DNA from 4 places in the Shewanella sp. SR43-4 genome. Region 4 is predicted to be linked to each of the others. Evidence: predicted binding sites of a transcription regulator. Region 4 holds the regulator's gene; each other region holds the start of a gene.
What was found. The regulator sigma-54, encoded in region 4, starts transcription at its own class of promoters, with help from an activator protein. The targets are predictions, from matches to a motif close to GTTGGCACGNNNNTNGNNT.
Positions count from the first base shown of each region.

Region 1: the regulator sigma-54 is predicted to act here: its motif matches at 4,893-4,911, upstream of hmpA (NO-inducible flavohemoprotein).
Region 2: the regulator sigma-54 is predicted to act here: its motif matches at 6,044-6,062, upstream of H5123_RS12675 (BON domain-containing protein).
Region 3: the regulator sigma-54 is predicted to act here: its motif matches at 2,647-2,665, upstream of H5123_RS11415 (DUF3192 domain-containing protein).

Region 1 is NZ_JACJEB010000001.1:472,742-480,630, reverse strand. Features, by position in the region: gene H5123_RS02155 (ABC transporter ATP-binding protein) at 1-488, shown strand, start outside; gene H5123_RS02150 (ABC transporter permease) at 488-1,282, shown strand; gene mlaD (outer membrane lipid asymmetry maintenance protein MlaD) at 1,295-1,744, shown strand; gene H5123_RS02140 (phospholipid-binding protein MlaC) at 1,744-2,319, shown strand; gene H5123_RS02135 (PP2C family protein-serine/threonine phosphatase) at 2,330-3,487, shown strand; gene hmpA (NO-inducible flavohemoprotein) at 3,646-4,827, opposite strand; gene norR (nitric oxide reductase transcriptional regulator NorR) at 5,014-6,594, shown strand; gene H5123_RS02120 (DUF1499 domain-containing protein) at 6,745-7,491, shown strand; gene H5123_RS02115 (tannase/feruloyl esterase family alpha/beta hydrolase) at 7,636-7,889, opposite strand, start outside.
Region 2 is NZ_JACJEB010000010.1:18,945-26,833, reverse strand. Features, by position in the region: gene H5123_RS12700 (sugar MFS transporter) at 1-1,121, opposite strand, end outside; gene gtfA (sucrose phosphorylase) at 1,309-2,790, shown strand; gene H5123_RS12690 (LacI family DNA-binding transcriptional regulator) at 2,892-3,923, opposite strand; gene H5123_RS12685 (C40 family peptidase) at 4,077-4,637, opposite strand; gene H5123_RS12680 (TetR/AcrR family transcriptional regulator) at 4,729-5,313, opposite strand; gene H5123_RS12675 (BON domain-containing protein) at 5,457-6,008, opposite strand; gene H5123_RS12670 (hypothetical protein) at 6,283-6,759, opposite strand; gene H5123_RS12665 (sigma-54-dependent Fis family transcriptional regulator) at 7,026-7,889, shown strand, end outside.
Region 3 is NZ_JACJEB010000008.1:195,082-202,970, reverse strand. Features, by position in the region: gene H5123_RS11430 (DUF962 domain-containing protein) at 747-1,064, opposite strand; gene H5123_RS11425 (GNAT family N-acetyltransferase) at 1,133-1,762, opposite strand; gene H5123_RS11420 (DUF2789 domain-containing protein) at 1,940-2,176, shown strand; gene H5123_RS11415 (DUF3192 domain-containing protein) at 2,212-2,595, opposite strand; gene H5123_RS11410 (hypothetical protein) at 2,755-3,120, shown strand; gene H5123_RS11405 (Zn-ribbon-containing protein) at 3,121-3,894, shown strand; gene H5123_RS11400 (DEAD/DEAH box helicase) at 3,909-6,602, shown strand; gene syd (SecY-interacting protein) at 6,698-7,348, opposite strand; gene queF (NADPH-dependent 7-cyano-7-deazaguanine reductase QueF) at 7,403-7,889, shown strand, end outside.
Region 4 is NZ_JACJEB010000001.1:206,567-214,455, forward strand. Features, by position in the region: gene H5123_RS00965 (KpsF/GutQ family sugar-phosphate isomerase) at 1-152, shown strand, start outside; gene kdsC (3-deoxy-manno-octulosonate-8-phosphatase KdsC) at 155-721, shown strand; gene lptC (LPS export ABC transporter periplasmic protein LptC) at 718-1,278, shown strand; gene lptA (lipopolysaccharide transport periplasmic protein LptA) at 1,265-1,846, shown strand; gene lptB (LPS export ABC transporter ATP-binding protein) at 1,843-2,574, shown strand; gene H5123_RS00990 (RNA polymerase factor sigma-54) at 2,718-4,202, shown strand; gene hpf (ribosome hibernation promoting factor) at 4,227-4,514, shown strand; gene ptsN (PTS IIA-like nitrogen regulatory protein PtsN) at 4,517-4,960, shown strand; gene rapZ (RNase adapter RapZ) at 4,957-5,820, shown strand; gene H5123_RS01010 (HPr family phosphocarrier protein) at 5,841-6,116, shown strand; gene mgtE (magnesium transporter) at 6,581-7,889, shown strand, end outside.

The DNA of each region.
Region 1 (7,889 bases), 270 kb from region 4:
GGTTACCCTTAGAGCAGAATACTTCTTTAGACACCCAAACTATCGATATTATGGTGCGGATGAAGCTTGAACTCATGAATATGGCCGGCACTGGTCATATGATGCCCTCTGAATTATCGGGTGGCATGTTAAAGCGTGCCGGCTTAGCTAGAGCGGTTATCATGGACCCTAAGTTACTATTTTTTGATGAACCGTCGGCAGGACTAGATCCGACTACCGCAGTAGAGTTGGATGAGCTTATTTTAACCTTAAGAGATGCTATGAACATGACCATAGTGGTGGTGACTCATGAGCTTGAAAGTGTGTTTAAAATTGCCGATCGTGTGGTGGTTTTGTTTAACGGCGAAGTCGTGGCAAATGGCACGGTTGACGAGATTAAAAATTCGCCAGATGAACGTATTCAAAATATGATTAACCGCCAACCTAATACTTACCGAGACGATGGCGAGGTTTACTTCAATCGACTGTTAGATAAGGACAATATTTAATGACCGCCTTATTTAATGCGATCAGTAATCTGGGCGCCGCAACACGAAAAAATATCGACAGTTTAGGCCTAGCGACAATGTTTTTACTGCGCATTGTCAGCAGCCTATTTACTGGGCTGGTGTCATTTAAACAAGTGCTCAAGCAAATATACTTTATCGGTAATCGGTCTTTAATCGTCATTATTGTCGCAGCATTATTTACTGGCATGGTGGTGGCGCTGCAATTTTACGACACCTTAGTGCGCTTTGGATCGGTGGATTTGTTGGGTTCGGCAGTGGCCTTGAGTTTGATTAAAGAACTGGGCCCGGTAATGACTGCATTGATGCTGATTGCGCGAGTAGGCTCTGCTACCTGCTCTGAAATTGGTATTATGCGCAATGAGCAGCAGTTTGATGCGCTTGATTGCATGGCGATTAACAGCTATCGCTATGTAATGTTGCCACGTTTACTTGCTGCGTTAATTTGTGTGCCTATTCTAACGGCAGTGTTCGACCTGGTTGGGATAAGCGGTGGTTATATCGTTGGCGTTCACATCCAAGGCGAAAACCCCGGTGCATATATTCAAGGTGTGCTGGATACGATTAGCTTTAAAGATGTGCTGGTTGGTCAAATAAAGTCGTTGGTATTTGGTTTATTTATTATGTGGATACCTTTGTATTACGGCTTTTACTTACACCTGAATCAAAAAAATATGGGCGCTGAAGGCGTCAGTAATGGCACCACTCAGGCAGTGGTAATGAGTGCAATTATTATGCTATTTAGTGACTACATCGTTAGCTCATTAGCGCTATAACTCGAGGTAACAATGAAAAACAATTACGTCAATTTTCTCGTCGGCCTGTTTGTGCTGTGCGGGATTGGAGCCTTGGTATTTATGTCTGTTACCATTGGCGGGGCATCTATTTCTAATAGCGGTCAATATACTTTAGTCGCTAAATTTGAAAACTCTTCAGGTTTAAAAGAGGGGGCTTTTGTTGAAATGTCCGGTGTAAGGGTTGGGTTAATTAAATCGATTAAGTACGACCCTAAAGCGTATGAATCTGTGGTTACAGTGTCATTAGACAACAGCATTACTGTGCCAGATGATTCCGTCGCGTCTATTCGTACATCTGGGATTATCGGTGACAGGTTTCTTAAAATATCCAGCGGTGGATCAGACATCAATATGGAAGATGGTGATGAGTTTATTGATACAGAATCATCAATTAGCATCGAAGAATTAGTTAGTAAATATATGTTTAGTCAGGATAAATAATGAAATCGATAATAGCTTTAATCATAATGTTAGTGATGCCGTCTGTAGCTTTAGCAGCACAAGGACCGACAGATCGGGTTAAATTGGGTGTGTCAGATATCATTAGTATTGCTTCTGATAGTGCTTTGTCGGTTGAACAAAAAAAACAATTGCTCAGTGATGTGATTGAAAAGCATGTGGATATTCAAGCGTCTGCGCAACGCGTATTAGGTAAGTATTGGAGAGAAGCCAGCGACAGCGAAAAGCGTCAATTTATGGTGTTGTTAAAAGGCGTTTTAGTCGATACTTATATTGTATTGTTAGAAAAATATGATAATGAAACCGTTGCTTACACTGGCGAGACCATCAAGAAAAAAGTCTATGCAACGGTAGATACCGACATACATACCAAAGACAATATCATTCCAGTTTCTTACCAGCTTTATCAGCGCAATGATGAATGGAAAATTTACGACTTTGTAGCGGAAGGTTTATCAATGATCCGTACCTTTAGTAAAGACTATCAAAGTACCTTAAAGAAAAGTGGTGTTTCTGGTTTAAATGAAGCCCTTGCTGCTAAATTAGCCCAAAAGTAAGGTCTTCCCTTTGAGTATAGACAGAGCATTAGCTAATAATATCATTGATGAAACCTTGTGGTTTAAAACCACCTTGGCGCTCACGTTAACTGAGTTTAATTATTATCTCATTAAGAAAAATGGCCAAATTAGCTGTAATTTTTCATCCTTGTGTGATCAACATTACACTAACCTGTATAAACAGTTTCAAGCATTGTCGTTACAGCACAGTACCATTGAGATATTGCCATTAAATGATGATGGCAAGACGTCTTGGGCACTGCCTTTTGGTAAAGATTCGAGCTTATTTGACTGTATCATTTTGCTCGATTTGCCTGCCAATGTAGAGTCGCATCATGTTAGTGCATTGTATTTCAAGCTTTTATATCAGCTAAAAAGTTTTCAATTCTCTGAAGCATCTTCACAGCTCAATGCCGCTCAAGTATGGATCCGCGATGAGATAGAAGAGATTACCCGCTTACAACAGCTAATGTTGCCAGACAAAGGTATTGAACTAAGCTCCGTTAAAATGGCCTACACCTACAAAGCAATGAAAGGCGCTGGTGGCGATTATTTAGATATTGTCGATCTCGGTAAAAGTCGTCCTGACATTCAAGGTGATATAGGAATGATTATTGCCGACGTATCGGGGCATGGCCCAGCCGCTGCCGTAGAGACAGCAATGATAGATGCGATTTTACGCACCTTTGAGCCGAAGAACTTATCCAGTAGCTCTTCAGAAGTACTCAATTATATCAATCAACACTTTTTCACTAAAAAGCCCCGCGGCAGTTTTTTAACCGCCACAGTGCTTCGTTATAATTGTAAAGACAAAGAACTCATTTATGCCAATGCTGGCCATCCGCATGCGTACTTGAAAAAAGCCAATCGACTGGTTGCTCTAGATCAGGGCGGGATACCGATAGGTGTATTGCGTGAGCAAAATTGGGATACCTACAGGGTTAGCGTGGATGTTGGTGATATCTTGTTTGTTTATACTGATGTTGTCATCGAAACTCAAAATGCCCAAAAAGAGCTATTTGGCTTTGATCGCTTAGAAAAAGCCATTAGTGCCGCCCCCGATGAACCCGAAGCTATGCTGGAGTATCTTGAACAGCAAATGAAACTATTTTGCGGTTTTTCAGAATTTCAGGATGACTTAACCATGTGTGCTATCCAGTTTATTTAAGTTAATAGAGTATTTAATCATTGAGAAGATGAAGATTGGGATGACGATATCCCGTTTTAGGACATCTCCAGCCATAGGTTTAATCGTTTTTTATCAATAACTAAAAAGCCCTGAGTTAACACTCAGGGCTTTTTCTATCTTACGGGTTTATTGGGTGATTAAGCGCTTAATGCTTCAGTTGGGCCAAAGAATTCATAATGAATTTGGTTTTCTGGTATACCTAAGCTGGTGGCGATAGCTAATGCTGCTTTCATAAAGCCAGTAGGGCCAAGTAGGTAAAATTCTACATCGCGGTCTGCAGGCAGTTGCTCTGCAATCAATGATGCATCAATGAAGCCTGTCGCATGAGGTTGGCAATATTGTTCTGGTTGGCTGTAAACATACAGCGGCTTGATGTGATCATGGATTGAGGCAAGTTGATCAACATGGTGTTTAAACGCATGGACATCACTATTAAGAGCCGCATGAATAAAGCGAATATCGCGGCCTGAACCAGCTTCAGTATTGAGCATACTAATCGCAGGCGTAATGCCCACACCGCCGGTGAGTAAAATTAATGGTTTGGTATTTTTACGTAAAGTAAAATCGCCACTGGGGGCACGTAATTTGACTTTATCACCTAACTGAATGTGGTTATGTAAGTGATTTGATACCACACCATTAGGTTCACGCTTGACGCTAATTCTTAAGTAATCTTTGCCTGCCGCGTCAGATAAACTGTAGTTACGACGCATTGATACGCCATCGATATCATCAAATACTAAGGTTAGAAATTGACCGGCTTCAAAGCTTGGCAAACCTTTATCATCAAATGGTTGAAAGTAGAATGAGGTAATCACTGAACTTTCATCTACACGTTTTATTAAAATAAACTCACGATCGCCGCGCCAGCCACCAGTTTTCTGTTCGTTCTGTGTATAAATTGACTCTTCAGCCGCAATTAATATGTTGGCTAACTGACCGTAAGCTTTGGCCCAAGCATCAATCACTTCGTCTGTTGCAGCATCGCCGAGTACGGCTTTAATGGCCTGTAATAAACAGCTGCCAACCGCATCATATTGGTGCGGCAATATACCTAGTGCGGTATGCTTTTGGACAATTTTACTGACCGCAGCGCTTAAATTACCTAGTTCATCAATATTGGCACCATAAGCAATCACAGCGTTAGCCAGTGCTTTAGGTTGAGTGCCTTTAGCTTGGTTAGTTTGATTGAAATAAGGCAATACTTCAGGATGCTGGGCAAACAGTAATGGATAGAAATGGCTGGTAATGTCATTGGCGTAAAGTTGTAACGCGGGGACAGTGGCCTTAATAATTTGAACAGTTGCAGTGTCTAACATTCATGATTCCTTTTTGGGGAGTAAATAGCGATAAGCTTCAATCAATTACCTTGTATACCTAGACATTACACAGAACGTGCCAACATTTATCACACTGATTTTAAACATATAAATTTAATAAAGGTTAAATTGACCTAGATCGGTAAGTGTGTCAAATTAACCTAAATTAGGTTTATTTGACTTATTATGAATATTGTTCCCTTTATCGACATTGTAGAAGACTTAAATCGTGACTTGATAAAATCGGAGCGTTACTTGCGGCTGATTTTAGCGATTCAACGCGCCATTCCGTGCGATGTTGTAGCCTTACTGAAGCTTAAACAGGATCATTTGGTGCCTGTAGCTGTGGTGGGCTTAAAGCAAGAAGCGTTAGCGCGACAATTTTCGATTAACCACCATCCACGCTTGCAGCAAATTTTAGCTAACCCACACGTTACCCGCTTCGATGCCGACTCAACACTGCCCGATCCCTATGACGGTTTAGTCGATGATGGCAGTGAACAATTGCACGTGCATGACTGCATGGGTAGCACCATTTATATCGATGGTAAAGCCTGGGGCGTTTTAACCTTAGACGCTATGCAAGCAGGTAGTTTTGATTCGCTTAATCCAACCGAAACCCGTGCTTATATTGCTGCTGTGGCCGCTGCGATTAGTACCAGTGAACATATTGAAGCGTTAGAAATTCAAGTTGAACGTAATCATCAAGTGGCACAGTGCATGTTAGCGACTGCAGGGCCGTCGAGCATTATTGGTAACAGTGGCGCAATTACGGATTTATTGTCAGAGATAAATACTGTTGCCGCCAGCGATCTATCGGTATTAATTACCGGGGAAACTGGTGTGGGTAAAGAGTTGGTTGCCAAAAGCATTCATCAACAATCACGTCGTAGCGAGCAACCGTTAGTACAAATTAACTGTGCAGCACTGCCAGAAAGCATCGTTGAAAGTGAACTCTTTGGTCATGTAAAAGGTGCCTATTCTGGTGCGGTAAGCGATCGTCGGGGCCGCTTTGAGCTGGCCGATGGCGGCACATTATTTTTAGATGAAGTGGGTGAATTACCGTTAGCGGTACAAGCTAAGTTATTGCGTGCATTGCAAAATGGTGAAATTCAGCGTGTTGGTAGCGACAATATTATTGTGGTGGATGTCAGAATTATTGCTGCAACTAATCGTAATTTGCAGCTAGAAGTTAAAGAAGGTAGGTTTAGAGCTGACTTGTATCATCGTTTAAGTGTTTATCCACTGCCTGTGCCAGCATTACGAGATCGCGGTAAAGACGTTATTTTATTGGCAGGCTATTTTTTAGAAAAAAGCCAACATCAACTTGGGGTCGCGAAACTGAGGTTGCAACAAAGCGCGATTAATCAATTAGCCCAATATCATTGGCCTGGCAATGTGCGTGAGTTAGAGCACTTGCTTAGTCGCGCTGCCTTAAGGGCCATTAGTGAACAAGGTCGTCATGCTAGTATTATTAGTATTAGCCCTGTGCATCTGGGGTCAGAGTTTATGGCGAGTCATTCTGAAGCACCACAGCAAACCGCGATGGAGAATCAATCCACCAATGATTCAACGGCTAGGTTATCCCAAGTGATAACCCAAGGACTGCGTGATGCCACCGATGAGTATCAGCGGCAAGTCATACAAACAGTATTCGTGACTGAGCGAGGTAACTTAGCTGCAGTTGCAAGGTCCTTAAAGCTAGATAGAAGTAATTTAATTCGTACCATGCGTCGTTTAGCGCTTGATCCTAATACGGGTGAGTAAAGCGAAACAACACTGGTTAAGTCAGTAAACGGTTCGAGCTTATCTTATTGAGTCAGAATATTTTTTTGTTGTTTGAGAAATTTATTAGCACAAATTCAGGTCAATGTAAGTTGAGTGAGATAAATTAGGATTACCTAAAGGATGAATGTGATGCAAAAAAGCAGTTTAAGTAATATTGCGTTAGTGGTGGCATTGGTTGCAGTAGCACTTGCCGTATTAATGGTATTTGGATCGACAATAGGATTATGGGATCCCATAGTCGGCTTCATGGCCAGCCGTAATTACAATAACTTGCTGGGATATGTTGTCGTCGTGATTGGGTTAGTTGCATTAATTACCAGCTTTACCATTAAGCAAAACAGTCGTGCTAAGGGTAGAGGGCTTATCAATTCGACCATAGCATTAGTGCTTGGATTAGGCATATTGGCGCCGAGTATTGTGGCATTGGTTATTGAGCCAGTTAAATACCCACCTATTCACGATATAACCACTAATACCCAATCGCCACCGCAATTTGAATTTTTAACTGACAGCCGTGAAGGCGCTAAAAACAGCTTAGTTTATGGTGGACCCGAAATCGCTGCGCAGCAACTGCAAGCTTTTCCTAATATTAACCCTATAGTGTCAGACTTAACCGCTGATGCGGCTTATCAAAAGGCACTTATGGTTGCGGAGTCAATGGGTTGGACTATTGTCGCTCAAGACCCAAAGGCACGTCGTTTTGAAAGTACCTCAAGAACCCCATTTTTTAACTTCGCAGACGATATTGTTGTGGTCGTGTCTGTATTAGAGCAGGGTAGCCGTATTGATTTACGCAGTGTATCGCGGGTTGGAATCGGCGATCGCGGTGTCAATGCACAACGCATTCAAGAATTTAGCCTGCGGTTTGCTGAATAAATTAAGTCGCAGGTTTTAACAAGTAAAAGGAGCATAGAATGCTCCTTTTACTTGTTAGCTATTAAATAAAGAGGTGCCCAAATGCGTTACAGTGATGGATATCTTGTTCCACAATCTAGTGCGTCATTATGTTGCTTATTGTTTCTATTGCTCAGGAGTCACGCAGATAAAGTTAACTGCATCTTCCATGTTACCTGTACCGCTATAGGTTGCCACTTGTGGGAAAGGGCATAATGGTCTTGTCCGTGTTTTAGACCAGTTAGCGGGTAACTCAGTATTTTCAGAACGAACAGAAGCATTTATGCTCTCAGGTGCTTGCCCTTGTTCTACCCATGCAACGAGAGAGTCAAGCATATCAAAGCGGTCTGTAGCTAACCCCTTACCGCAATGGTTCATAC
Region 2 (7,889 bases), on a different contig from region 4:
AACCCGTATTTAACATGACCAAATATGTCGCCTACCAGTCCCATTAACAAGGGACCTAATGCAGCAGAAAGTGCAGTAAAGAATAAAATGACCCCAGCAACCGAACCATGTTGATCAACTGGGAAACAGCTGATCCCTTTAGAATTTAATGTCGGATACATCATAGACATAAACAAACCTGATAAAGGCAATAAAATAACCGCAGCCGAAATGCCATACACCATAGCGCCTAAATAACATAAGCTAATTGCCAGACTGAACCAAAACATCACCTGTTGCCAACTGAATTGATTGAGGATCCATCCACCCAGAAAACGTCCCAATGCCCGCAATGTGAAAAAGATAGTTAACGCATACGTTGCGATTAATGCCAACTCACCTTCATAGTTGAGTAATAACGTCGGCATCCAAACATAAATAGCCACTTCAGTAGCAACATAAAGCCCAATAGCTAAAGAGTAGCCTAATGCATAAGGGTTTTTCATCATGCTAAACGTACTGGCGAGATTAATATTTTGAGTAGATGAGCGCTTAAGTTGCGGGTATTCAGCCTTGTAAGCTAACCAACATAATATTAAACAAAACGCCCCAGCACCAAAATACAGATACTTCCACGACACGCCTGTTATCAATAAATAACTGACAATCGCCGGACCAACCATAGCACCCACACCAAAAAAGCCTTCAACGGTATTCATGGTACTTGAATGTTGTTTTGAGTTAGTTGAAATATCACCAATTAACCCTAGCGCGCCAGTTTTGAATACTCCAATAGCAATACCCACTAGTGCCAACAAACATAGAAAATAATAAAATGACTCACCTAAAGCGAACATAAAACTGGCCAGCGCAAACAACAGTAAGCCAATTAAAATCGTTACTTTCCGGCCTAACTTATCTGCCAGAAAGCCTAAAAACAGCCCACTTAATGCAATAAAAAGCATTGGCATGTAATGAAATGCGCTCGCTTGTGACATCGATAAGTCAAATGTGTTAATCAACTCAGGAATAATCACTCCCACTGCATCAGAGGTCATGGCAAACATAAAAAACATTAAATACGTTAGTATTCTTATCCTAGAGTTACCGCAATTATCTAGCTCTTTCATATGGTTAACCATACTTCTCACCTTATTGTTATATGTTTTCTTTGTGGTCACACTGTCTATTTATGGCGACACATTCGTCTTCTCCCACAGAAAACGAATTCAATATTTAAACAAAGCCCTTGAATAATGTTTCATATTGGTTAAATATACAACTTAATCGATTAAGTTTTTTTAAATACTTACTTTAAGAGTCACCAAAATGAAAAATAATGTTCAGCTGATCACTTACGTAGATCGTATAGCGCACTCAGACTTAAAAGGACTCAAACAGGTTCTCGACACAGAACTTCATAATCTCTTTGGTGGCGTACATCTGTTACCTTTTTACTATCCAATTGACGGCAGCGATGCTGGCTTTGACCCTATAGACCATGCAAAAGTAGATGAACGTCTTGGTGATTGGAATGACGTAAAGCAGATTGGCCAGCAATACGACATCATGGCCGACTTAATCGTTAACCACATGTCAGCGGAGTCTACCGAGTTTCAAGACGTACTTGCCAACGGTAAAAGTTCTGTTTACTGGGATTTATTTTTAACTAAAGAGAGCGTATTTCCAGACGGGTTGAGCGCAGAAAACCAAGCTAAAATTTATCGTCCACGTCCTGGGAGTTGCTTCACTACCTATAAACTTGCCGACGGGACAGAAGCCGAGTTTTGGACGACTTTTACCTCAAACCAAATTGATATTAATGTGCATACCGCTGCAGGTCAGGCGCATTTAAACAAGGTGCTAACGCGTTTTCATGAAAGCAAAGTCGATCTTATTCGTCTTGACGCTGCTGGCTATGCGATTAAAAAGCCGGGCACTAGCTGCTTTATGATTGAAGAGTCATTTGAATTTGTCGATGAGTTAGCCAAAAAAGCCAACAGCCTAGGCATGACGACCCTTGCCGAAATTCACTCGCACTACATGACCCAACTCGATATCGCTAAGCGGGTAGACATGGTGTACGACTTTGCGCTACCGCCATTGATCCTTCACAGCCTATTTAGCCAAGATGTCAGTGCATTAAGCCACTGGCTATCCATTGCACCACGCAACTGTGTCACAGTATTAGACACTCATGACGGTATTGGTATTATCGACGCTGGCCCTGTCGGCAATAAAGCAGGTTTATTAACCGCTGCAGAAATTGATAACCTAGTTAATCGCATCCATAGCAATAGCAAAGGTGAAAGCTTACAAGCAACGGGCGCGGCAGCCAGCAATGTCGATCTATATCAAGTTAATTGCACCTACTACGATGCGCTTGGCCAAAATGACATTGATTATTTAATCGCTCGAAGCGTACAATTTTTTGCTCCAGGTATTCCGCAGGTGTATTACACCGGTTTATTGGCTGTGCCTAATGCCATGGAATTGCTGAATCAAACTCAGGTAGGTCGTGACATTAACCGCCCTTATCTACAGGTAAGCGACATTCAAACCGCGATGCAAAAACCGGTTGTTAAAACGCTATGTGAGCTGATCACTCTTCGCAATAATGTCGATGCCTTTAATGGTGAGTTCACCATGACAAACCAGGCTAATCAGTTAACTCTTTCTTGGGTGCATGGCGACAGTTCAGCCAAGTTAAGCGTGAACTTTGCCACTAAAGAAACCCATATCAACATAGTTGCAGCGCAACAATCGACCCACATTGTGCTGGCCGATTTATTGGCCAAACATAGCAAATGATCTGACGGGTAATTTAAGCTCAAACGTAAATAAGGCGCCTATTAGGCGCCTTATTTGTATCAACATATTTGTATCGAAATCGTCCGGTCATCAATATTACATCAACAACTGCCACCACGTGACAATTCATAACCTAACACTTCAGCATGATGGGCATCAGCAATAAACATTTCAGCGGCTTTACGGCCTTTTTGTTCTGAATACTGGAACACAGTCGTCAGCGGCGGGATCGCCCGAGTACCTTCGTCAATACCATCAAAACCCACCACTCGAACATCTTGTGGGATACGTAAACCTTGTTGGATTGCCTCGCGCATTAAACTCAAAGCAATTAAATCACTCATGCACAAAAATACATTCGGACGCGGTACACAATTAAGCGCTTCTTTGGCAGCTATGGTTGCAAAGTCGGCATTACTTTCAGGGATATTCCAAATGCGGTCATCACCAAGCTTAACCCCTGTATCACCAATGGCATCCAAATAACCTTGCAAACGCTGATGCGCTACAGACGTGTCAATTTCCATAGAATGAATATCATACACGCGGCAGGTTAAATGGGTATCAAGCAAGCGTAATCCAAGAATTGCGACCTGATCTAGCTCAGATTGAATCGCCAACTTAGCCACTTCATAGGCACCGGCTTTATTATCGATACTCACCGAAGCACTACGGTGAATATTAAAGTCGACCGTTACCACTTTTTTACGGATTTTTTTCAATTGCTCTGCCAATAAACGGTTACGGGGGCGACCATAACAAATAAAGCCATCGACAAAATCATTGACGCCATTCACATTGTCAGAGCTACCAGAAAACAACAGTAAATTAATTTTATGTTGCTCGAAAACGGCCGCAACACCTTTCATAAATTTACTGGCCACAGGATCTGATACCATGTATTCAATACTGTCCGACAACACCAATGCGACCGTATCAAATTTACCACGCCTTAAAGATTGCGCGGCTTTATTAGGTCCAAAATATCCTAGCTCGTTGCAGGCAGCGAGAATGTCTGTGCGGCGTTTTTCCGACAACTGATCTGGACGATTAAACGCATTAGATACCGTCGCATTCGACACACCTAATTCTTTGGCAATACTTTTTAAGGTCCAATGCTTGGAGTCTGGCATAACGGGTCCGTTTACGTCGTGGTTTTAGCCTAAACAGCTATTTATAACATGAATATATCGATGCTAAGCGGTGAAAACAACCCAAGCAATACTTCAAATGCAGGCCTAGGGTTGAAGCAAATAAACGGCACCAGCTGTTAAACTGCTGCTAAATTATAAATGGTCTTGCTGTTGAACATGTTCGACCAAACTGGCTATCGACATGTTTTGTTCAAACGTTGGATTGTCTATGCGTTTTGCAAACCAGAAACGAGGCTTCCAATAGATATTATTCAAACTCGAAATTTTTACCCCTTTTTTAGTCGAGGCATGTAAAAAACGATCATTGCCCATGTAAATACCGACATGATGAACCGTCCGAGTGGTTTTAAAAAAAACTAAATCGCCGGTTTGTAACTGGCTGCGCGGCACGTCTTTACCCAAAGTCCCCTGTGAATTCACTGTACGAGGTAGTTTGTCGCCGACAATGTTCAGGTAGGCCAAATACACAAACCCTGAACAATCTACGCCATTTCGGCTCAGGCCACCTAAACGATATGGCGTACCTTTCCATTGATTATGAAAACTTAACAGGCTTGACTCGCTCCACTTGGGCGCTGCTTGCTTAAGCATGGGTGGAACTACCACAGGCTTAGGTGCGATAACCACTTGCGGACTAGACGCACATGCCGACAGCAGTAAAACCAAACAACTAAGTAATAATCTTTTAGCCAATTAACCCTACTCCAAACACCGAAAAAACCGCTCTATATAGCAATATTGTTTTCACAATACACGCTCAAAATCACTGCAGCAGCACTTGAATCTATCGAGTCATCATCTGCATACACTGCACTAAAGCTCGCTTAGCAGCCATTTTATCGACTTTAATTTGGCAGCGTAGCATAGTTCCTTGCCAGTTCGCCCAAAAAACACTCGCTAGTGTTAACGCTGGCAAGTCTGTACGGATATGGCCTTGCAGCTGCCCCTGCTCGATAAGCGCACTCAATAAGCCCAACCATTGATCATAAAGGTGGTTTAAGGTTTGATGCAATAAAGGCGCTTTGCTACTGACTTCAACCATCAAGTTACCCATTAAACAGCCACGAGGCTCACTGCCACTAAACAGCTCATCAATGAGTTGATGATACCCATTAAGCATTGTTGATAAATTAGTTTTAAAATTTACGCTTGAATCGATAGCAATAGGCTGAATACGTAATTGAAAATAATGTTCGGCAACGGCTGCCGCAAACGCCTCTTTACTGGCAAAGTAATGGTAAAAAGACCCTTTAGGAATACCGACCTCGTCGAGAATTAATTTAATGCCCACGCCACTATAACCGTGTAACGCAAAAAGCTTTTCGCCTACGGCGCATATTGATTGTCTACTTGCTGCACTTTTGTTCATTGAGCCTCCATTTCAATGACAGGATAAACAAGAATAGACCAGTCGGCTAACTTTAGTTGCTAATAATCAAAATATAGTGACTTATTGCCTATTTTAGGCATAAAAAAACCAGCCCAAAGGCTGGTTTAAAGATTATCAATAGATTACTGAGTGACACGTAACTTATTAACAACATCTTTTACGTCATCAGTATTTTTGGCAATCATTAAAGCTAAATCACGTTCAGCATCACTCGATACCGAACCTTTTAATGTTACCACGCTATTTTTGACCTCAACGTCAATATCGGTACCAGATACGTCGGCTGAGAATAATAGTCGCGTTTTGACTACGGTAGCGACTTTTGAATCGGTGAGGGTTTTAGCGAGATCATTAGTGTCTTTATCGCTATCAGGCTTCATTACCGACAATTCATTATTGACGTCTTTAACGCCATCTAAGCTTTTCACTAATTCTCCGGCAAGTGCCTTATCAACACTACTGTTAACTTTACCTGTTAGGGTCACATTGCCATCATGTACGTCAGTATTAATATCGAATGAATTCAAATTAGTATTTAACAAAAGTGTGGTTTCAGCTTTACCATCGATCCACGCATCTTTTGCATCATCTTGCCAATCTTGTGCTGCACTTGCACCGAATGCCATTGAACCTAACATGATGCTCATTACTACAGATAATGTGGTCTTTTTCATAAAGATTTCCTCCGTTGTTAATATCAAGGATTATAATGCGCGAATCATGCCAACAATTATAACCACATGTAAAATAACAACTAATTAAATTTTTTCATTGCTATGATGACTTTTAATAGTAATGTTATCGGACTTTTTTACCGATACTAGGTAAATTTTTCCTCATGGCAATCAAGAGTGGCTTAACCTCGACTAGACTTAAAAGGTGACGAAGCGAACATCAACAAAAAACGCCTGAGAATCAACATTATCAGGCGTTTTTATTACCCGCAGACTAATTACCTGCAACGGAAAGGTGTTTCATGGTATCAAAACTCATCTGTAGCCAAGCAATGCCTTCGGCAAGTTGCCCTGCGACACGCTTATTTTTAGTTTTTTTAGCGGCGTACTTTAATTGAGTTAATACTTGTTGCTCAGTTTCAACCAATACTGCAATCACCTGCGGTAATGGTTTATCCTGTATCAGGTGTTCAGCCTTAGCATAGTGTTTATATGAAGATTGTTGGTGAAAGGTTTTACTGTCCATAGGTCTTGCTTGGCTGGATCGCATCAACGTAAATAATGGTGTTAAACGCGTTAGCATGCATTTTCTAATGTCAGCCATATGGATAAAAACCCGCTTAATGTTGTAATCGTCGGCCCCTAGTATTGCTTGGGCATAAAATTGCTCGCCCTCTTGGCATAAATCAATCGCTTCATGCAAAAGCCACACATCGGACTCAACTTGTTCGTCTCGAGTATATGATTTCAACGCAAATCCTCCTGTATTCGATAATTTAACTAGTACTTTGCTCTATAGGTTGTATAACCTATAGAGATCCAGCACATATTATGTAAGCAAAGCCTAAACATAAGCACGTCTGCACATGGACAAAATTTAATTAACCATCTGATTATTAGTGTTATTATAATATTTTGTTACACGTTAATGGCCTAACAACACTGAATGATTGTCTTTAGTTGTCACACGACACCCGAGACAAACATTGGACTACATACCACAGGGAGTGAATCGGCATGCCACGTCCAACACTTTTTTACCATTTACACCGTCAAGAAGGTGAAGCTCGTCTACTTGCTTTACCAAGTAGCCAGCACTTTAATAAGATTGCCAGCTCAGTTGACCAGTCCTGGTTAGACCAACTGAAGAGTAACTCAATAGACGTTGCTATCATTGAACTGTCACAATTAAGCCAACAAGAATACGCTGAGCTAACTGACAGTTCGATAATGTCTGATATTGAGCTCATCTTCTTAACCGAAGGTAAGCCAAACCCCAACTTAGATCATTTAATGTCAAAAACGGCTGGTTATCATTTTCGCCAGCCTTACGATGCTGATGTGATTAACGACACGCTAGAAGACTTTGCCCGAGACTTCAAATCGCAATCGACTAAGCAAAAACAGCCTTTTTCGAGTGAACTAGACCAATATGGTTTATTGGTTGGTTCATCGCGTGCGATGCACAAGTTATATCGCACTATTCGTAAAGTCGCTGTCACCGAGAGCAACGTGCTCATCGTTGGTGAAAGCGGTGCAGGTAAAGAGCTCGTTGCCAATACTATTCATTTGGCTAGTCATAGAGTCGACGAACCCTTTATCGCAATTAACTGTGGTGCATTAAGCCCTGAACTGGTCGACAGCGAACTGTTTGGCCATGTAAAAGGCGCTTTTACTGGTGCCCATCGAGATCACCGTGGTGTATTTGAGCAGGCAGAAGGCGGCACCTTATTTCTTGATGAAGTAACCGAAATGCCGTTAGAACACCAAGTAAAATTACTACGCGTACTCGAAAATAATGAATATCGCTCGGTAGGCTCACAACATCTTAAAAAAGCCAATGTTCGTATTATTGCCGCCACTAACCGCGATCTAGCCGAC
Region 3 (7,889 bases), on a different contig from region 4:
GAATATTGAGATTAGCGATTTAGATAAGCTAAAGCTAGCTAAGCTAGCACATCATCAACCCGGTCCGACCATAGAATTCCGCAGCGACTCAAATATGAGTTTTAGATGCAAAAAGGCACAACCTTAAGTTATAAGGTTGTGCCCGTTAACGCTTTTGTCAGCATCCTGCTGAATATTTGCTCCCTGCACACCATCCATGTAAACATGCTTCCTGCAGTCCTTTTCCCTGTTCTCATTTCCTTGTCTATTTGTGTAATACAAACAAACTCATGAGTGTCACTCCTTTGAACAGCCTATCCATTGGCTGAGCGGTAAATCTATTCAATCCGTTGAATCTATCCATGCTGCATCCTGCAGCCCTATCCTTGTTATCCTTGTGTCAACAGCATGACTGTTTTCACTCATCCTTGATTCGGCTATCCATTTGCCGAGCTTATGCTCAATCCGTGAGCGTGTCCTAATAACATCCATGATATTCTTAAGCATTAATTGTCTTATTTCTCATCCTAAGAAAACCAACAAATAACTCGCTTTCGATAACTACATTCTAATCAAAACCAGCTCGATGAAAAGTCACTCAACATCATTGAAATAGATGCTTAACATACCGACACTCAAGAAAAAACATGTAATACTATGATTTTTATATATTAAATATAATTAATAACGTTAAACGCTGACAACTTTAGATAAGATCCCTTACATGCTTGTAGGATATGGCTTACAAAAGCATGAGCAGGTTATTACTATCGGATTGATTTTCGCCACAGGCGCATTATCATCTGCCCAAACATGACCCAATCAGCCCACAAACTATAAAGCGGATAAGTGAATGTAGCAGGCCTATTTTTTTCAAATAGAAAATGCCCTAACCATGCAAAGCCATAACCCACAACGGGCAGCCACAATAATTGCCACCAATGCTGATTAAACAAGGTATTCACAATAATAACCAAAATAATGCCACTGCCAATATAATGCAGCCTTCGACAAATAGGGTTTTGATGTTGCGACAGATAAAATGGGTAAAATTCTGTAAATGAAGAGTAACGTTTAGGTTCCACTATTCACTCCTTAATTGATAATCCGCAAATGATATGGCCGATGAGTATTCAATTATTTTTCGCTGGCGTTACACTTTACTGTAAAACAGAATTTCACCTTCTATATTACCGATGCTAACGTTAGCAATACTGCTAAACCCTTGTGTTACCAAAGCCCGATGATGTGATGGATTACTAACAAACACGCCGACTCCATCGAGATCAGGTTGTTCATCACACCAACTCAATACCGCTTGAATTAACTTAGCCCCATAACCTTTTTGCTGCTCATTTGGTGATATAGCAATAAATTGTAAAACACCACACTTTTGAGAAGGCAGATGTTCAAGAATGCAGGTTTCTTTTTGCATTAATCCTTGGGTCGATTTCCATCCGGTACCCAGCATCATTTTGAAACGCCAGTGCCAATATCGTCCCTCACCCAGAGGAATGAGATCAGAAATGACACACGCAATTCCGATTAAACGCTCACCATCAAATAAACCGATTAAAGCTTGTTCTTGTTGCCATAACTCATTTAACTCTTCACGAATGGCTGCCCGAAGCTTTTGCTCATATTGTTGTTCATCATCTTGAGCAAGCACGTCAATAAAATAGGGGTCATCATGATATGCGTTGTAGAGAATGGAAGCTGCGACTCTCAGGTCTTCTGCGGTCAAATACACAGCACGAATAGTTTCCAAGGTGTGATTGTCCATTTTGATTCCTTGTTATTGACTCTCTAAACTCAATCTAACTTAACAAGTTTGAAACATTCTACAAGTTTTGTTTACGCATTTAGCCTGTTCGCAGTTGTCATTGCCAGTTGTTTGCTATTTACCTCATCAACACTGATACTGAATTTGTTTACCACACCATTACAAGGAATCCTTTAAATGGACACTACATCAAATGATCTTAGCCATTTATTTATGCAACTAGGTTTACCGCATGATCAAGTGGGTATCGATGACTTTGTTATGCAAAATAAGCTTGCTAAGCATACGTTAATAACCGATGCAGATTGCTGGAATCCAGGCCAAAAAGCATTTTTAAAAGAGGCTTTACGAGAAGACGCCCAATGGTCAGAAGTGATTGACCAATTGGACGTAATGATGCGCGCTGAAATGTAATTAATTTTTGACCTTATAACAGCGCCATTATCTCATCAGATTTGTTTGTAGGCGGTGTTACCCCAACCGACTAAAACATCATCACGAAACACAATGGGCGTGCATTCATCTTTGGTTGTTTTACCATCGCCTTGCGCCCATTGCGTTCGGTAAAACATCACCTTGATAGACTGTTCCCCTTGGTTTTCAGTCGGCTTAATATAAGCTTCGCTGAAATCGGCGGTGCCCATTAGAGTTATCACTTGATCACTCGTCATCCCCATAGACAGTTTGCTCAACAGTTCACGATTCTTATCTTGTTGAACTTGCCAATAGTCAGCACTTTTAGCCGATTCATGATCACCGACACTGATAACACAACCACTTAGCCCTACTGATGTGGCGATAATTAATCCTGCTGTGATAAGTTTTAATTTCATGTTGCATCCTTTTTGTTAAAATAAAATCCGCATTGTATTTACAGTTCCTTTAAGCCAGAATCGTGCCAAAAATTAAAACGCTGATTTATATATCTTTATTTTTATATTTAATGAGAATTAGTTAATCTCACACCACCGAATTAAGGAATTTAACCAACAATGAGTCCAATTGAGCAAGTACTTGCCGCGGCTAAATCGATTGCTAACAATGGAAATACTCCCTGTTTGGCACTGATTAAAAGCCGTTTAGGAAATAGCATCCCAATGCCTACCCTAATCCAAGGTTTACAACAGTTTAAGGCGTTGCCAAAATCCGAGTGGCAACACATACCAGAATTAGCCGATATTGCCGCTGTGGCTGACCAACCTGCAGATAATAATGTGGATCTTACCAATGTTATTCAGCAGGTCATGAGTCTGCAACAACACGTCACACTGCTCACTAAGCGAGTCGAACAGCTAGAAAATCAATTACAAGACAATGCCATTCAAAGCAATATCATTATTAATAAGGCAGACCAATAGATGTTTGTTACTGAACTGCGCTTTGAATGTTTTGCCGACACAACAATTGATACCGTAGAAAAAGCCATCAACGCTTTTCTTGAAGCCCTAAGGGCGAATGGACAAATTTTAGGCAGGGAGTTTGCCGTCGCTTTTAATGATGGTGAATTTAGAGTTCGCCTGTTGTTACCCGAAAAAACCAGCCTGGCAAATCGTTATCATAGCCCGTGGGTAAAGGTAACTTTAGCCGGATTAACCGCGGCCAAACTATTGGCTCCTAGAGAAAAGTTCATCGGCCAAGACATTAACTCTGAAGTTAGCAGCACAGAGACACCATCATGGCAGGTGTTGTATACCAGTTATGTTCATATGTGCTCACCGCTACGTAATGGCGATAATCTCTTGCCTATCCCCCTGTATCAATTACCTGCGACCTTCAATGGCGATCATAAACGCATTATAAAATGGCAAACAGAATGGCAAGCATGTGATGAGCTACAAATGGCGGCTGCCACTAAAGCTGAATTTGCCGCATTAGATGAAATCACTCGGGTAGACAGCGACCTGTTTAGACGAGGTTGGGATTTACGTGGCAGAATAGAGTTTTTAACGCAAATACCAACTTACTATTATCTGTATCGTGTCGGTGGTGAGTCGTTAGAAAGCGAATTGAACCGAGCTTGCCCACGTTGTGGTTCACATCATTGGAAACTTGAACAGCCTTTGTTAGACATGTTTCACTTTCGCTGCGAGCCATGCCGCATAGTGTCTAATATATCTTGGGACCATCAGTAAATGGAATTACTTCATTGAGTTACAAACAAATTATTTCTTATTACCGAGATTGCTACAAGGAAGATAGTGCCTCCATTAATCTTTGGAACGTCAATAAACTTAAACAAGAAGACCGTTTAATTCTTCAAGGTAAAGATGAACTAGGCACAGGTTTTTTACCTCGGCTACCTATCCCCGAAGAATTTGCCGCCCCAATGTTAAAACGGGTAGCAATGTATCAAAGAGAAAGAGTATTACTGTATGCACGGTTCTTGTTTGTCGGCAAAGTCACCATAAAAGGCGAGCTTAAAACGGTGGTATCGCCTTTGCTCTTTAGCGAAGCCACCATTGAGCAGGATAATGGTAATTGCTATTTTTCTACCCAAGCCGATGAAACTGAAATCAATGAAGCTTTACTGCAACAATTACTCCCAGAAGATAATGCGCTAGCAGAATCGCTTTTTACTGAAGATACTCGATCCGCATCATTTTGGACCTCATATTTTAGTAATAATCATATTGAAATAAGCTCGCTTGAATTACTCCAATATCCGAAGCTTGCTCAATACAGTGACATCAAAAAAGCGCTGACAAAAAAGATCCCCAGCATATTACCCATTTCCATGTTAATTTTTGTTGAAAGATCAAAAAGTAGCCGCGGCGTACTTCACGAATTAGACACTATCATCAATGCTAATCAGCTATCAGCCCCTATCGGTAAGCTCTTTAACCATACAATGGCAAAGTCTAACAAGGATTCCAAACCTGCGAAGCTCAAGTACGACTTTTTGCCTGGACTATTATCTGGCCCACAAAAGAAAGTCATCGCTATCGCCGCTAACAACAGTCTAGGTTGTGTGTCTGGCCCACCCGGCACAGGTAAAAGCTATACTATTGCTGCCGTTGCAGCGGAACATATGGCTCGCGGAGAGTCGGTGTTAATTGTGGCCAATAATGAAGTGGCCCTTGATGTTATTGCAGACAAATTGGCGAGTAACTTTACCTTAGGCGATGTTTCAATTAAGGCCGGACAAAAAGCCTTTTTAAAGCAGCTAAAAGACTATACCGCTGATTTGTTAGCCGGTTACTTTGCAGATGACTTGGACAACAGCCCCAAAGCAAATGAACAAGAAATTAACCAGCTAAATCTATTGCTAGGTAAATTAGAACATCGTTTTATGGCTTTCAGCCAAAAAGCCATCAGCCGAGGCTTGCGGTTGCACCAACTTGAGTTACAACAATCGAAGTGGTTAAAACGCGCTTATCTGTTTTTTATTCAAGGATCAATAAACCAATGGCATCATCAATGGCATGCATTAGATACCATTAACAAACGCACCATTGAACGTGAAACACTTGCTTCTGACTATCTCAATGCACTTAAAAAAAACAACTTAAAAACATTAGTCAGCCAACACCGAAAGTCTCTTCAAGCATTTAACCAAGCAATACGCAGTCGAACCTCCAGTAAACAACTCGCCCAGTTTGCGAAGATTGAATATGCCAAGTTATTTGCTGCATTTCCCATCTGGTTGGTGAGCTTAAATAGCCTGCACAAAGTATTACCGCTTAACAGTGAAATGTTTGACTTAGTGATTATTGATGAAGCCACGCAATGCAATATTAGCAGCTGTTTACCGGCCTTATATCGTGCAAAACGAGCACTGATTGTTGGCGATACCAAACAATTAAAACACTATTCATTTTTAGCTAGAGCTAAGCAGAATCAATTATTAAGCAAAAACAACGTGCCTGAAAACAACCAGAGCGCCATCAGTTATCGAGATAATTCTATCTTAGATTTAGCCCTAAAAACCTTAAACACCGATAAAGAGCTGGCCTTTCTAGATGAACATTTTAGAAGTAAACCTGAACTCATCCATTTTAGTAATCAGTCTTTTTATCATTCAAGATTAAAAGTCATGCAACACCGACCTTGTAATAGCTCAGGCCATTTGCACCTTCATCGACTAGAGGGGATCCGCGACACATCCGGCGTAAATCATCAAGAAGCACAATGCATCCTAGCTGATATTCAAACTCAAATAACAACCGACAATAACACTGGCATAGCCCACAGTATCGGAGTCATCTCACCTTTCAGCGCTCAAGCAGAACAGATTGCCGCACTGATTGAACAGCATATTCCTCAAGCCGATATCATTAAACACAGTATTCGCGCTGCTACGCCGTTTGGTTTTCAAGGTGAAGAACGAGATATTATGTTGATTTCGTTTGCAATTGATAATAACAGTAAACATGCAGCAGCCTACCTAAACAAGGCCGATGTATTTAATGTCACCATTACCAGAGCACGCCAAAAACAGTCGTTATACCTATCAATTGATGACTCACAATTGCCAGAAAATAATCTACTGCGGCGCTATATAGCATCAATGACCACTTTTCATGCCGAGCATAGCGTCACCTCAGAAATAGACGCATTTCAACAACAAATCATTGCAGCATTACAAGAGCAACAAATAGAAACATGGCCGGGTTATGCCATTGTTGGCACAGAAATAGATATTTTATGTCGTTATGCTAACAAGTACCTTGCCATCGATCTTATTGGCTTTCCTGGACCATGGGCTAATTTTTTCGAACTGACAACCTACAGGTTATTTGAAAGAGCAGGAGTTGAAATATTGCCATTAAGCTATGGTCTGTGGGTTGTCGATAAGCAAGCATGTATTGATAAAATAAAGTCTACGCTGTTATTACCATGATAAGAAAAGCTAAGCGGGGATGATTTATAGGATTAACCACTGTGGATGCATTAAGTATTGAAACACTCAAAAGAGCATTTCAATACTGCTGATGGTTATTTTTTACGTAAAAAATGTTGTCCCATGGTTTTGATCCGCAGCCAGATCCCAGGATGCTCAGCAACAATCTCAGCTTCTTCTATGGGCTTAACTGGTGGGGTTATTAACGGAGAGAGTTGCTGCAGAAATTCTGTTAATGATGGTGCAATCTGAGTAGTTTGTTTTTCGCCTGGTATTTCTATCCATACGCTGCCATCATCATTGTTTACGGTTAGCATTTCGTCACCATCACCTAACACGCCGATAAACCAAGTTGCTGGTTGTTTAAGCTTTTGCTTCATGATCAAATGACCAATTACATTTTGTTGCAAATTTTCAAAGTCAGCTTGATTCCACGCTTGGATTAATTCACCTTCGCCAAACGATGCAGTAAACGCCAATGGCGCTGAAAAATATTGCCCATAAAATGCATGAATATCTTGGTGTAACTGAATATTTAATGCATGCTCTACATTACTAAAGTCGCCTGTATCATCCCGTTTAACAGGTTGCCAGAATACGATTTTATCGTTATTCGCATCAAATGCACCTTGAATACATACCGAATCCTCGCCCAAAGGATAATAGCGCGGAAATTCAGATAGGGTATCTTGATAAGAATTAAGATATTTTTTAATGAAGCAATCTAATGCAGATGAACAAGACACTTAAGCCACTCGTAGTTTATAATAAAACCATATTTTGACACGGAAACCGATTAGATGACACACAATCACGACCCTTATAGTGACGCTGCAGCATTAAAAGGCCTAACATTAGGCCGTGCAACTGCTTATCAAGCTGAGTATGACGCGTCACTGCTGCAAGGGGTTCCTCGTAAACTTAACCGAGATGCTATTGAATTAAGCGGTGAACTGCCTTTTCATGGTACCGATATTTGGACAGGGTATGAATTGTCTTGGCTTAATGCCAAAGGCAAGCCTATTGTTGCTATTTTGGAAGTTCAGTTAGATATCAACAGTGTCAATTTGATTGAATCTAAGTCTTTTAAACTGTACTTGAATAGTTTTAACCAAACTAAATTTGACAGTGTAGAAGACGTACAAGAAACCTTAAGCCGTGACCTAAGCACTTGCGCCCAAGGTGAGCTAAGCGTAAAAGTCATTGAGCCTAAGTTTTTTAATCTTGAACGTATCATTGATTTACCAGGTAGCTGTATTGATGAGCTAGACATTGAAGTTAATGAGT
Region 4 (7,889 bases):
ATTGTGTCACCTGCCCTAGCGGTATTCTAGCGGCACAAGCACTGCAAATTATGGATGAGAAAAGTATTAACGGACTGATTGTAGTCAATGAAAAACATCAACCGATCGGGGCATTAAATATGCTCGATATGGTTAAAGCGGGAGTCATTTAATCATGTCAGAATCAACCACCAGCCACCAAGGATTTTACGGCCCTATCAGCAATGATATTTGGCAACGCGCTCAAAAAATCAAACTGTTAATCTGTGATGTCGATGGGGTATTTTCAGATGGCCGTATTTATCTCAGTAACGCTGGCGAAGAACTCAAAGCGTTTCATACTCGCGATGGTTATGGTGTTCGATCTATCCTGACAAGCGGAATGCACGTTGCCGTCATTACTGGCCGCAAATCAAAGATTGTCGAAACTCGCATGACCGCGTTAGGTATTAAACATATTTATCAAGGTATTGATAACAAGTTTGAGCCATTTGAACAACTCCTATCACTGTATAATGTCAGCGCAGACGAAGTCGCTTATATTGGCGATGATATGGTAGATCTCCCAGTTATGAAAGCAGTTGGTCTTGCCGTGTGTGTCGGTGACGGGCACCCATTTGTTAAGCAACATTGCCATATGACCACCTCTCTTAATGGTGGCCATGGCGCGTTACGAGAACTCACTGATTTACTGCTTTTAAGCCAAGATAAATTTGCCAGTGCTCATGGTATGAGTATATGAATAGAATCACTCTAGGTATTGTGGCTTTTTTTGGACTTGCTTTTTTCCTCTACTGGCAAGCGCAAATAAAACGCAGTGAAATGGATGCTGTGAAAGTTCGTGGTATTGAACGTCCAGACTTTGTAGCGGATAACCTACGCACCACAGAATTTAATAAACTCGGTTTAATTGCTAGTCGAGTCAGTGCCGAACACATGGAGCATTACGCCTCAAGTGACATTACTCACTTTACTAAACCTGTTTACCTCATTTACCCTGAAAACGGCCAAGCGCAATGGCAATTAAGCGCAGATAGAGGCCAATTGAATAAAAATACCAGCCAAGTCATATTAGAAAATAATGTTATTATTGATGCCATTAATATAGAAGAACCCCTGCAGTCACTCAGTACCCAAGCTGTTTCGGTGGATTTAACCACTATGATCGGCACCTCACAAGAGATGGTGTACATCAAAGGTAAAGGGTTTATTATTCAAGGTTTAGGTCTACATGCTGACTTGAATTCGCAAAAATTATCGCTACTCAGCCAGGTAGAAGGAACATATGAGCCACATTAATCGCCTCAACACTCACGCCAATGTTATGTTATTTGGCAGCATATTTTGCCTGCTGAGTTTACCTACCATAGCGAAACAAGGTGATCTTCAACAAGAGTTGAAAATTGCCTCAGTAAGCCAGTCTGCTGACATTAAAAATAACCAAATTGTTTTTAATGGTCCTGTTACCGTTACTCAAGGCACTATTAACATTAATGCTGATGAGTTACGGGCGTTTACTCCCGAAAACAGCACCAGTAAAAAACTCATCGCTATAGGCAACCCTGCAACGTTTTCACAAGAGTTAGACGACGGTCAAATTGGTACCGCCAGTGCCAACGAAATAAGCTATGATCTTGCTACCACTACACTGACATTGACAGGTAATGCCAAACTGGATCAATCTGGTAGCCAAGTAACCGGTAACCGTATTAAGTACAACATTAACGCTCAAGAGCTGATTGCTGAAAGTACTGGTACAGGGAAAGATCGCGTTATTACTATTATTCAACCTGAGAATTTCCAAGACGAGACTGCACCAAAGCAAAAGCTCCCTGAAATTCCTGTTAAAAAGCAGATCAAACCATGACCCAAATAACCCTAACGGCTGAAAATCTAGCTAAAAGCTATAAAACTCGTCAGGTTGTTAAAGATGTGAGTTTAACCGTTAAAACAGGCCAAATTGTTGGTCTTTTAGGCCCCAATGGTGCAGGTAAAACAACCACGTTTTATATGGTTGTCGGCTTAGTGCAAAGCGATAAAGGTCGGATCTTAATTGATGATGACGACTTAACCGCCGACCCAATGCATCTTAGAGCTCGCAAAGGGATTGGTTACTTGCCGCAAGAAGCCAGTATTTTTCGCAAACTGACCGTATACGACAATATTATGGCCGTATTGCAGACTCGCAAAGAACTCACTACCGACCAACGGATTGAGCAGGTAGAGCATTTATTAGAAGAATTCCATATCACTCATATTCGCGACAGCCAAGGCATGTCGTTGTCTGGTGGGGAACGTCGTCGAGTAGAGATAGCGCGCGCGCTGGCCGCTAATCCTAAATTTATTTTGCTCGATGAGCCTTTTGCGGGGGTTGACCCTATTTCTGTCATCGACATAAAAAAAATCATTCAACAGCTTAAAAACCGCGGCTTAGGGGTATTAATTACCGATCATAACGTACGTGAAACCTTAGACGTCTGTGAGCGCGCTTATATTGTCAGCCAGGGCAATTTAATTGCCGAAGGCACACCTGATGAGATATTGAGTAATCAACAAGTTCGGGCTGTGTACTTAGGTGAACAATTCAAGCTATAGTTACTTTACTGGCCTTTTAGTCTATCTAACTCATTTCATTGAACGATATCTAAATAGCGTTAAATGTCATTGATGTATGTGACAATCGATTACAGTTTTCGAGATTGTCATTTTTATGGAAATCATCTAGGGATAAGCGGTAAATGAAAGCGTCACTCCAACTCAAAATGGGTCAACACTTAACCATGACCCCTCAATTGCAGCAAGCGATCCGCTTACTGCAATTATCGTCATTGGAGCTACAGCAAGAAATCCAACAAGCATTGGACTCAAACCCATTGCTTGAAATAGAAGATGAGTTTTCTCAAGCAAAAGACTCAGTAAAAGAAAGTCGCGACCAATCGGACACCGACTTTAGTGACAACAGCGTGGTCAATATAGAAAAAGACACCTCAACAGTCGACACAGCAGAATCCATGACCAAAGAAACCATGGACGATTTAGCTATGGATACCACATGGGATGAAGTGTACACCGCCTCACCAATGTCAGGTTCAGGCAGCGCTAGCATGCGCGATGATGATATGCCATTCCAAGGTGAAACGACTGAAGGCTTATATGAGCATTTAGAGTGGCAAAAAAATCTCACACCATTTTCTGACACAGATCGAGCGATTGCTACCGCGATCATTGATGCCATTGATGAACGCGGTTACTTAACCCAAAGCACTGAAGATATTCTCGAAGCCATGGGTGATGAAAGTGTCGAACTAGATGAAGTTGAAGCGGTATTAAAACGTATTCAACACTTTGATCCCGTTGGTGTTGCCGCACGAGATTTAAGCGAATGTTTATTCATTCAATTAGCCCAATATGCCGACACAACCCCACATATAGACAATGCCCGTCTGCTCATTAAAGACTATTTAGATTTAATTGCTGGGCGCGATTTTAGATTATTGATGCGCAAAACCAAGCTCAAAGAAAACGAGTTGCGTGACGCGATCACCTTAATCCAGTCACTTAACCCTCGCCCGGGCTTGTTAGTCACCGCTATTGATGACGAATATGTTATTCCTGATGTAACCGTACTAAAGAAGAATGGCCGTTGGGTTGTAGAGTTAAACCCAGACAATATGCCTAAAATTGGCGTTAATCAACAATATGCAGCCATGGCTAGAAGCAGTAAAAACTCTGCCGATAGCCAATTTATTCGCGGTCATTTACAAGAAGCTAAATGGTTCATCAAGAGTATCGAAAGCCGCAATGAGACCTTATTGAAAGTCGCCAATTGTATTGTGCAATTTCAGCAAGGTTTCTTTGAATATGGTGAAGAAGCCATGAAACCTATGGTACTCAATGATATTGCTGAAGCAGTAGAAATGCATGAATCGACTATTTCACGGGTTACCACTCAAAAATATATGCACACACCACGTGGGCTATTTGAATTAAAGTACTTTTTCTCTAGCCATGTCAGCACCGACGATGGCGGAGAATGCTCATCTACCGCTATTCGTGCTTTTATCAAAAAACTGGTTGCAGCAGAAAACCAGCAAAAGCCATTAAGTGACAGCAAAATGGCCCAACTGCTGGCAGATCAGGGGATCAACGTTGCGCGTCGTACGATTGCAAAATATCGCGAAGCGATGCTCATTCCGCCCTCAAACCAACGTAAGAGTTTATAACCTACAAAGCAACGGAGGATTTTTATGCTTATCAATATGACAGGTAGAAATATCGACATTACCGAATCTTTACGTGAATACGTTCAAGGTAAATTTTCAAAGCTTGAACGACACTTCGATCAGATCAATAATGTACACGTTGTGCTCAATGTAGAAAAATTACAACAAAAAGCAGAAGCTAAAATCAACCTTAATGGTGCAGAGATTTTTGCCATGTCAGAAAGCACTGATATGTATGCTGCAATAGACGCCCTGATCGATAAACTCGACCGTCAGGTAATTAAACACAAAGAGAAGTATACAAAACACTAACGATGGAACTTTGTACCATTCTGCAGCCGGAATGCACTACCTGTGCCACACCGGGCAGTAAGAAAAAAGTACTGGAACTCATCAGCAATTTAGTCGCTGCCCAGTACCCACCCCTATCTTCGCAAGAGGTTTTTGAAAGCCTATTAGCGAGAGAGAAAATGGGTAGCACAGGTATAGGAAATGGCATTGCGATACCTCATGGTAGATTAACGGCCATAGAACATCCGATCGCAATATTTATTAAATGTGAAGAAGCCATTGCCTTTGATGCAATCGATAAACAGCCCGTGGATATTTTATTTGCTTTGTTAGTACCTGCAGATCAGTGCCAACAGCATTTAAGCACGCTATCAAGCGTGGCTCAAAAATTAAGCGATAAGCAAATATTGAAACAGCTTCGTAAAACTCACGACTCAACAGAACTTTATCGGGTTATTACTGCATGAAACTTGTCATAGTATCGGGACGTTCAGGCTCAGGAAAATCTGTTGCTCTAAGAGTATTAGAAGATCTAGGGTATTATTGTGTTGATAATTTGCCTTTACCACTGATTGGCATATTACTGGCTCAGCTCAAAGGTAATAATGATCTAGTGGCAATTAGTGTTGATGTACGCAACATTGCCGAGCAAGGTAAAGTCCTTCAAGATCAACTTGCCTTACTTGAACATGACACTGAAATTATTAGCTTCTTTTTGAATTCTAATGATAAAGTGCTACTCAAACGCTATAGCGAAACGCGTCGATTACACCCGTTATCTAAAAATCATATTTCACTGCAAGAAGCGATCATATTAGAAGGCCGTTTACTTGAGCCTATCGCAAAAATTGTTGATCATTATATTGACACCTCTGCCCTGAATATTTACGAATTAAGCGACCAAGTCAGGCAAATATTGTTAGGTAGTGTCGATAAAGAGTTAGTGATTAACTTTGAGTCTTTTGGCTTTAAGCACGGTATGCCAACAGAAGCTGACTTTATGTTTGATGTGCGCTTTTTACCTAATCCGCACTGGGAAATAGCACTACGACCACTCACAGGTTTAGACGAACCGGTACAAGAGTTTTTAGGTCGGCAACCTCTAGTGAATAAGTTTATCTGGCAAATTGAAAACTTATTTGAAACCTGGATGCCGCATTTAGAACGTAATAACCGCAGCTATCTGACTATCGCCATTGGTTGCACCGGTGGCCAACATCGCTCGGTATATATAGCCGATCAATTAGCAAAAAGGTTTAGACATGGCAGTAAACATACAGTTAATGCTCGCCACAGAGAATTAAATTTAACTGATACTGACAGCTAACTGAGCATAGGATCGCGCCAATGATCAAACTTGAACGCCAAGTAACCATTTCAAATAAATTAGGGTTACATGCTCGAGCTGCAACAAAACTTGCTGTTTTAGCGGGTGATTTTGATGCCAGTATCACGTTAACTCAAGGCGATAAAAACGCCAGTGCAGCAAGTGTACTTGGGTTATTAATGCTTGAAAGTGGCATAGGTAAAATGATCACAGTAACAGCCCAAGGCCCAGATGCTGAAGTGGCATTAAATGCCGTATGTGATCTGATTAATGCTAAATTTGATGAGTCTTGCTAAATTATTTAGTGATACTTTCACTAATTACTGATCGTTAAGCCATCATCACTTATTTATTTCCATCTTTAAATGAAGTCGTCATACTAACCAAACTGCCACGATATTGCTGTTCGAAGGTTAACGATCAGTTCCTCGATAATATTAGCCTTTATATTGAAAACGCGCGGCGGATCCCCAGCTGATTAAGTATTCGTTCTCCTAAGAGATATTAGCGTTGTAGCCAATTTCAATCACGGTTCTCGCTTGACCAAACACCGATGTAATCGGACGTTAATTTTTGTGTAAAGCAACATCAGCAGTTCAGACTTTCGTTCGGCGCAAGTCACTCAACGATTTTATTGCTGCATTTCATTTCTTGCCCGCAGATAACAATTCTTGCATCAATATGCCAAACAGAGAAACTGAAACTGCCCAAAATCATTACATACAGAATCATATTCGTATGACAAATAGGAAGTTGATATATGGGTAAAGAGTACCTAGATAATGAAATAACAGAACAACGACTCAATCAACTCGCTCAAGCGTTAGACAGTGGATTGTTTGTTCATGCTCGCAATATGTTACATGCAATGTCACCCAACGATGTCGCCCTCATTCTCGAATCATCACCACCAAAAAATCGACAAGTCTTATGGCAATTAATTGATCAACAATATGCTGGTGAGATCCTGGATGAATTAGGTGAAGAACTGAAAGATTCGCTCATCAGCAGCATGACACCAGAGAAACTCGCCCAGGCCACGATAGGAATGGACACCGATGATCTTGCTTATATTCTTCGCAGCTTGCCCGATGCGGTTTATAAGAAAGTACTCAAGTCAATGCGAAGCCAAGACAGAGATAGAGTAGAACAAGCACTGCGCTACCCGGATGATACTGCCGGCAGCATAATGAACACAGATACGGTTACCCTAAGACCCGATGTTAATATCGAAGTAGTGTTACGCTATTTACGTCAACGCGGTAATTTACCAGATACCACTGATACATTATATGTTGTCGATCGCCATGACCATGTTTTAGGTGGCGTCAGATTAGTCGACTTACTCACATGCGATCCGAGCGTCACAGTTCGCAGCATTATGGACACCGAACTAGAAAGTATTCCGGTTGAGATGTCTGATAAAGATGTTGCGCAAAAATTTGAACGACTCGATTGGATATCTGCCCCAGTCGTAGACAGCCAAGCAAAATTACTAGGACGAATAACCATTGATGACGTTATCGATGTGATCCGTGAAGATGCCGAGCATTCCATGATGGGGATGGCAGGCATGGATGATGATGAAGATACCTTCGGCCCAGTGCTTAAAAGTACTCTGAGACGCTCTCTATGGCTAACCATCAATCTATTTGCAGCATTACTAGCATCATCTGTCAGTAATATGTTTGAAGGCACCTTAGAGCAATTTGCTACCATCGCAATTTTAATGACCATTGTGCCAAGCATGGGCGGCGTTGCCGGTAATCAAACCTTAGCGCTGGTGATCCGCGGTATTGCACTTGGTCATATTGGCCAAAGTAATTCACGTTGGTTAATAGGCAAAGAACTCGGCATTGGATTATTAAACGGCATTATGTGGTCTGTGTTGGTCTTTTTTGCTGTGTGGCTGTGGAAAGACGACATTGCGTTAGGCGGATTAATTGGCAGTGCTATGCTAATTAACATGACAGTTGCCGGCTTTGCTGGTGCCACTATTCCAATCATGCTCAAAAAGCTCAATATCGACCCAGCTCTTGCTGGAGGAATGGTATTAACCACAGTCACTG